Linked DNA regions of Haloterrigena salifodinae. The protein of the gene in region 1 binds, or shares a complex with, the protein of each later gene. Links are inferred from orthologs where the notes say so. Each region holds a gene or a part of one and is shown on either strand. Other genes may lie near its edges. The genes, in order: rpl7ae and EH209_RS10695.

What was found.
Region 2: rpl7ae (region 1) and EH209_RS10695 share a complex: the UniProt entries of both Methanocaldococcus jannaschii proteins name them as parts of the 50S ribosomal subunit. The link is inferred for Haloterrigena salifodinae from one-to-one orthologs.

The regions. Positions count from the first base shown.
Region 1 is NZ_RQWN01000001.1:650,087-653,316, forward strand. Bases 73-2,984 are described here. They hold rpl7ae (50S ribosomal protein L7Ae), read right to left. Parts: upstream 1,754-2,984; coding sequence 1,391-1,753; downstream 73-1,390. Other genes in these bases: EH209_RS03305 (DUF7344 domain-containing protein), read right to left, coding at 73-102; ndk (nucleoside-diphosphate kinase), read right to left, coding at 322-786; EH209_RS03315 (50S ribosomal protein L24e), read right to left, coding at 786-1,151; EH209_RS03320 (30S ribosomal protein S28e), read right to left, coding at 1,155-1,379; EH209_RS03330 (putative zinc-binding protein), read right to left, coding at 1,995-2,381. In the rest of the region: more of EH209_RS03305, read right to left, coding at 1-72; EH209_RS03340 (VOC family protein), read left to right, coding at 3,115-3,230. UniProt on the Methanocaldococcus jannaschii protein: Multifunctional RNA-binding protein that recognizes the K-turn motif in ribosomal RNA, the RNA component of RNase P, box H/ACA, box C/D and box C'/D' sRNAs.
Region 2 is NZ_RQWN01000002.1:378,528-381,718, reverse strand. The notes cover bases 163-3,035. They hold EH209_RS10695 (50S ribosomal protein L44e), read left to right. Parts: upstream 163-1,394; coding sequence 1,395-1,676; downstream 1,677-3,035. Other genes in these bases: EH209_RS10675 (proteasome assembly chaperone family protein), read left to right, coding at 2,842-3,035; EH209_RS10680 (RNA-protein complex protein Nop10), read left to right, coding at 2,656-2,835; EH209_RS10685 (translation initiation factor IF-2 subunit alpha), read left to right, coding at 1,852-2,652; EH209_RS10690 (30S ribosomal protein S27e), read left to right, coding at 1,682-1,855; EH209_RS24620 (hypothetical protein), read right to left, coding at 782-1,216. Also shown: more of EH209_RS24625, read right to left, coding at 1-162; more of EH209_RS10675, read left to right, coding at 3,036-3,191. UniProt on the Methanocaldococcus jannaschii protein: Binds to the 23S rRNA.

The DNA.
Region 1 (3,230 bases):
CGTGTATCGGCGACGACGGTTCGAAAGTAGTTCAAAGATGAGATCCAGCGACGGCGTCACCTGAGCCATGAGCTCCGTCGACTCTCCCTCTGTTTCACGCATCCACGAACCACCTACCGTGTGTTACCATTCGAAACCACCACCAGCCTCTACTGCAGCCGTCACATTAGATGTTACGTCTACCTAGAAAAATACATGTACTCGGGCCTGAGTCATATCGGCGGTAAAACGGCGATACAGGGGCGCTCGAGCGAGTTCAGCCGAAGCTCGAAATGAGAAACTCTCGATGAAAACGACGAACGGACGATCGCGGTGATCGCGTTACTCGTAGAGCCACTCGGCGTCGTGCTGATCGTAGTCGATCAGCTCGTCGTCGTCGAAGTGGATCGCGATCTCGCGTTCGTTGGCGCCCTCGTCCTCGTGGTCGGCAGCGTGGACGACGTTCCGACCGAGATCGAGCGCGTAGTCGCCCCGGATCGTTCCGGGTTCGGCCTCGAGGGGGTCGGTCTCACCGATCATCTGGCGGACCTGACGCGTCGCGTCCTGGCCCTCCCAGACCATCGGGACGACCGGTCCCGAGGTGATGAAGTCCACGAGGTCGTCGTAGAACGGTTTGTCCTCGTGTTCACCGTAGTGTTCTTCGGCCCGTTCGCGGGGCATGTTCTCGACCTTGATCCCGACGAGCTTGAGCCCGCGGTCCTCGAGTCGGGAGACGACTTCGCCCACGAGCCCACGCGCGAAGGCGTCGGGCTTGACCATCACGAAGGTTCGCTCGCGGTCACTCATTAGGCCTCACTCTCCTCGGCCTCGGCTTCCTCGGTCTCGTCGACCGCTTCGTCGCCGGCGGACACGTCGTCTTCATCTTCGTCGACGGCGTCCGCTTCGGTCTCGAGATCCTCGTCTTCGCCGGCTTCGACCTGCTCGGTCTGGTCGGCGTCCTCGTCGGCGACCGTCTCGGCCTGGGTGGGGCCCTTGCCGCGGCGGCCTTCCTCGGTCCACTCGAGATCGCGAGGTTCGCGACCGAGCTTGTAGTTCTTCTCGGCCTTCGAGTCGACGAAGTGGAGCACGCTGCCGTCGTTCTTGACGTACATGATGCCCGTGCCGGGCTCGATCTCTTCGCCCGTGTAGTCGCACGTTCGTTTCTCGACCATTGGTTATTGTCCTCCGATGGAGTCCGCCTCGCGGGCGGTCTCGCGAAGTTGGAGTACGTCCCCTTCGCGGACCGGCCCGAGGCAGTTCCGGGTGATGATACGTCCCTGGTTCTCGCCCTCCTGAATACGGCATTTGACCTGCATGGCCTCGCCGTGCATGCCGGTCTTGCCGACGATCTCGATGACCTCGGCGGGCGTGGATCCAGTTTCTTCCTCTTCAGCACTCATCTCTGATCACCTCAGTCGAGGTCCTCGACCTTGTCGGCGATATCTTCGACGTCGTCGGAGGCCTCGCCGGCGTCGACGATCGCTGCGGCGGCCGAGCCGACCTCGAGGCCGGCTGCGTGGCCGACGTCGTCCTGAGTCTCGACGAAGACGACGGGGATGCCCTTCTCCTCGGCGAGGTCGGGCAGGTGCATGACGATCTCTTCGGGGGAGACGTCCTCGGCGACGTAGACGAGCTCGGCGTTGCCGCGCTCGATCGCCTTCGTGGTTTCGTTCGTTCCTTTCTTTACGCGTCCGGTGTCTCGTGCGACCTCGAGGGCCTCGAGGGCGTCCTCTGCGAGGTCGGCTGGGATGTCGGTGTTGACGTAGACTGACATTGGTTGTTCACCTCTCCTACACGTGGGCTCGCGCTCCCCTGCCATTCGGGGCACTGGGCACCCCTGGCCGAAGTAGCTTCGGCGGAAGTCCTGTGAGGCTAGGAGCATCATCAACCCCGCGTAGGGTGTACTACGTCTGTAGCGTTGCCCCCCTTAAAAGCGTGTTCAAACGACCGGAGCCGTGCGACGCGTCCGCACAGAGTAATGATAGTGTTTTGACTAGTACGCTACGGGCGGTGTCTCAGGCCGTTCCCGCGAGGGCCTCGATCTCCGAAGCCAGCTTGCGGCGCAATCGCTCGGCCGCCTCGTCGTCGTAGTCGGTGTGGTACTCCTTCGCCACGCCGTGTTCCGCGAGCATGTAGTGGCGGTCGGGCGCGACATCGTGGCGATCGAGACACTGTTTCGTACACTCGAGCGGGCAGCCGTCGATCGCGACGATTGGCCGGCCCGAGGTCGCGGTGTCGACCAGCGGCGCCACGCCGCCGCCGACGCCGGCGATACAGGACATCTCGGCGACGCCGTCCCGGTCGAGGGAGACGGCCAGATCGTTCGCCAGTTGTGCGGCGCTCGAGCACCCCGAACAGGAGTAGACCAGCGGGAGCTCGTCGTATTCGGTCTCGTCGCTCATCTCAGCCGCTCGTTTCCGGCGAGCGCTCGAGAAGGTGGTCCCGCACATGTGCGCCCCGACAGGTTTCTCGCTCGGCGGCGTATCGACTCTCGTGACAGATCTCAGACCGCACCCGGTCCCGGACGCGGTCGACGCCGAGGCCTGGATGCTTCGCGTGACCGGCGCTGTCGACCGATCGCTTCGCCTCTCCGCGGCGGCCCTCGAGTCGTTCCCCCTCGAGACAGTGACCGACGACTTCGCCTGCGCCGAGGGGTGGGTCGCCGACGGGCTCGCGTGGCGCGGGATTCGCGTCGGGGATCTCCTCGAGCGCGCCGGGCCGTCGGCCGAGGCCGAGCACGCCCTCGTCCGCGCGATGGACGACGACTACGCCTGTTCGTTCCCGCTCGAGACCCTCTCGGACGCGCTGCTCGCGGTCGAACTCGACGGGGAGCCACTGCCGGTCGAACACGGCGGGCCGGCCCGACTCGTTCCGACCGACCCCGACCGCGATTGCTGGGAGAGCCTGAAGTGGGTCTCGGAAATTCGCGTCTGCGAAACGCCGTTTCCGGACGCCGACACCGCGAAGGAGACCGCGCTGTCCCGGCTCGAGTAGGACGGCTCGTCCTTCTCGCTCGTCCGATCGCCGGATCGAGGACAGACCGACCGTTCGGACCGCGGCCGATGGTAGCGACAAATATCCTCGACGTGACCTCCATTTACGTGATTATATGCTAACAATACATGCACTGTAGGCATGACTTCGATAGAAAAGATTACTTTCGCTTGTAATTCACCGGATCGACTCGCGACGTTCTGGGAACGGGCGCTCGAGCGCGACCGGGTCCCACTCCCCGCTGAACCACCCGACGA
Region 2 (3,191 bases), on another replicon or contig:
TCCCGGTCGCGGGCACGTACGGCCAGTCGTTCGTGTAGGAGTGGTCGGAACCGGGACGGTTGGTGTGGGCCATCCAGGCCGTCCAGCAGGCGAAGTCGGCGATTCGGGCGGCCTCCTCGGGCGAGTCGACATAACCCTGCGGAATCCCCCCTCGGGAGCGCCCCCGTAGTAGCGGTCGACGTACGCCTCGCGGAGCCGTCGGTGGGCGTAAACCTCCGCCGCCGAGTACCGGGCGATCTCGCCCTCGGGCGCGTCTGCGTCGAGTTCCCGCTCCACGCGCCGTTCGACAGCCGCCCGGTCGCCTTCCGGAAGGGAGTCGAACGAGTCGCTCTCGCGCTGGCGCGCGTAGTACTCTCGCATGTACTCGGCTTCCAACTCGAGCGCGTCAGCCGTCAGATCGACCCTGAAGTACGAGCCGTTGCCCAGGACCGACCCCTGATTCATGAGCCTGTTGGCCTGGAACGCCTTCTTCCCCGTCCGGACTTGCTTGGCGGTCACGACGGTCTCTCCGTTCGGGCCGCGGATCTCATCAGGGATCGGCGGCGCCCGCTCTCGAGAGACGTAGGTCCCGAGCGTCATCGCGGCGAGGTTGGCGACGAACAGCCCAACGAGCGCCAGCGACCCGGTCGAGTTCGAGCGGAGCGCGTCGAGGCCGCGGAACCGCTCGACTCCATCTGTGCCAGTTCCGTCTCCAGATCCGCCACGAGCGCGGGCAGTTCCTCGGCGAGCGCGCGCTCGAGTTCGTGGCCGACAACTACGGCGTCGCGCTCGAGCAGATCTGTTAGCAGCGATCGACGGGACGGTCCGTCGCGTCGTCCAGTCGCGCACAGAGCCGGGAGCACGCCTCGGCGAGCGGATCGTCGATCGGACGGTCAGTCTCGCCGTCCGAGCGGGCGATGTCGCCCGCGACCGCACTCGAGTCCCGATCCGCGGTACCCGCAGCGCTCGCGGTCTCGTCCGACGCGGCCGATCGCTCGCACAGGACTTCCTCGAGCAGGTCGTCGGCGCTTCGATCGAGCGCGCGCTCGAGGAGGTCGTCGACGGCGCGCTCGGCGACGTCGGTCGCCCGTCGACTCGCCGCGTCGCGAACCTGCGTCGACAGTTCGCCGACCGCTTCGGCGCTCGACTCGAGTCGATCCGTCACGAAGTCGGTCGCTTCCCGGCGGCTGTCCGTCCGAAGACGGCCAGAATCCGGGAGGAGGTTGCTGAAATCCATCGCGTGCTGTCACACCCCATTGCCATGCTATCGGTTCCCAAATGCCGAGGTAAGCGTACAGACGTCAGTCGCCGGTCACTTATTCCCGGGTGACAGTTTCCGCGCCCGATCGACTGACGGCGACGAACCAAACGGGTTTTAAACAGCGCTGCCTTAGCCCACGCCAAGTGAGATAACCATGCAGATGCCACGCCGATTCAATACGTACTGTCCGCACTGCAACGAACACCACGAACACGAAGTCGAAAAGTCCCGAACGGGCCGTTCGAGTGGTCTCAAGTGGGACGCTCGCCGCACCCGGCGAACCACCTCGAGCATCGGTAACTCCGGTCGCTTCTCGAAGGTGCCGGTCGGCGAAAAGCCTACCAAGAAGACCGACCTCAAATACCGCTGCAGCGAGTGCGGCAAGGCCCACCTCCGCGAGGGATGGCGCACCGGCCGACTCGAGTTCCAGGAGTGATTCAAATGGCAGGAAATTTCTACAGCGTTCGATGCAGTGACTGCGAGAACGAACAGACCGTCTTCGGCAAAGCCTCCTCGGAGGTCGCCTGTGCCGTCTGCGGCACGACGCTCGTGCGACCGACCGGCGGCAAAGCCGAGATCGAACACGAGATCGTAGAAACAGTCGAGTCACGATGAAGTACAGCGGCTGGCCCGACCCCGGCGAACTCGTCGTCGGGAAGATCGACGAAATCGAGGACTTCGGCGTCTTCGTCGATCTCGAAGAGTACCGGGACAAGCGCGGCCTGATCCATATCTCCGAGGTCGCCTCGGGATGGATCAAGAACGTCCGCGATCACGTCCGCGAGGGCCAGATCGTCGTCTGCAAGGTCCTCGAGATCGACGAGGAATCCCAGCAGATCGATCTCTCGCTGAAAGACGTCAACGACCACCAGCGCTCCGACAAGATCCAGGAGTGGAAAAACGAGCAGAAAGCCGACAACTGGATGGATATCGCGCTGGGCGAGGACGTCGACGACGAGAGCTACACCGCGATCGCCAACGAGCTGATCGGCGCCCACGGCAGCCTCTACGACGGCTTCAAGCAGGCCGCGATCCACGGCGAGGAAGCCCTCGAGGACACCGATCTCTCCGACGATGAGATCGAGTCGATCGTCGACACGGCTCGCGAGAACGTCTCGGTGCCGTACGTTAACGTCACCGGCTACGTTGACCTCGAGAACCCGTCGCCGAGCGGCGTCGACGGCATCCGCACCGCACTTGAGGCCGCCGAAGGAAACGGCGAAGTGCCAGAAGAAGTCGACCTCGAGGTCAGCTACGTCGGCGCGCCCGAGTACCGCATCGAGGTGCAGGCGCCCAACTACAAGACCGCCGAGAGCCAACTCGAGGAGAGCGCACAGCGCGCGGTCCGGGAGATCGAGTCCGAAGGCGGTTCGGGCGAGTACCACCGTGAGCGTCGCACCGACGACGAGTAACGCATGAAGTCGGATATCCGGGTGTGTTCGGCGTGGCGCGACGCACACGACCGCCCGGTGTATACCCTCTCTGACTCCTGTCCCAACTGCGGCGCCGACGCGGAAAACAGCGCGCCGGCCCCGTTCGATCCGAACGATCCGTACGGCGAGTACCGACGCGCTCTTAAACGTCGCCGTCGCTGATACGGTATGGACGAACTCGAGATCGACGCAGTCGCCGAGGTCGAACTAGACGACCCCGTCCTCGTCGAGGGGCTGCCGGGTGTGGGACACGTCGGAAGCCTCGCCGTCGAGCACCTGCTCGAGGAACTCGAGGCCGACAGCACGCTCGTGCGCCGAGTCTACTCCCAGGAATTTCCGCCGCAGGTGAGCGTCGAAGACGGCGTCACGGACCTCACGTGCGCTGAAATTCACGCCGTCACTGTTCCAGACGGCCGCGATCTGTTACTGCTGACCGGGGATCATCAGGCCCAGACTAACGACGGTCACTACATTCTGACCGACGCCTTCCTCGACATCGCCGAGGAGTTCGGCGCGAG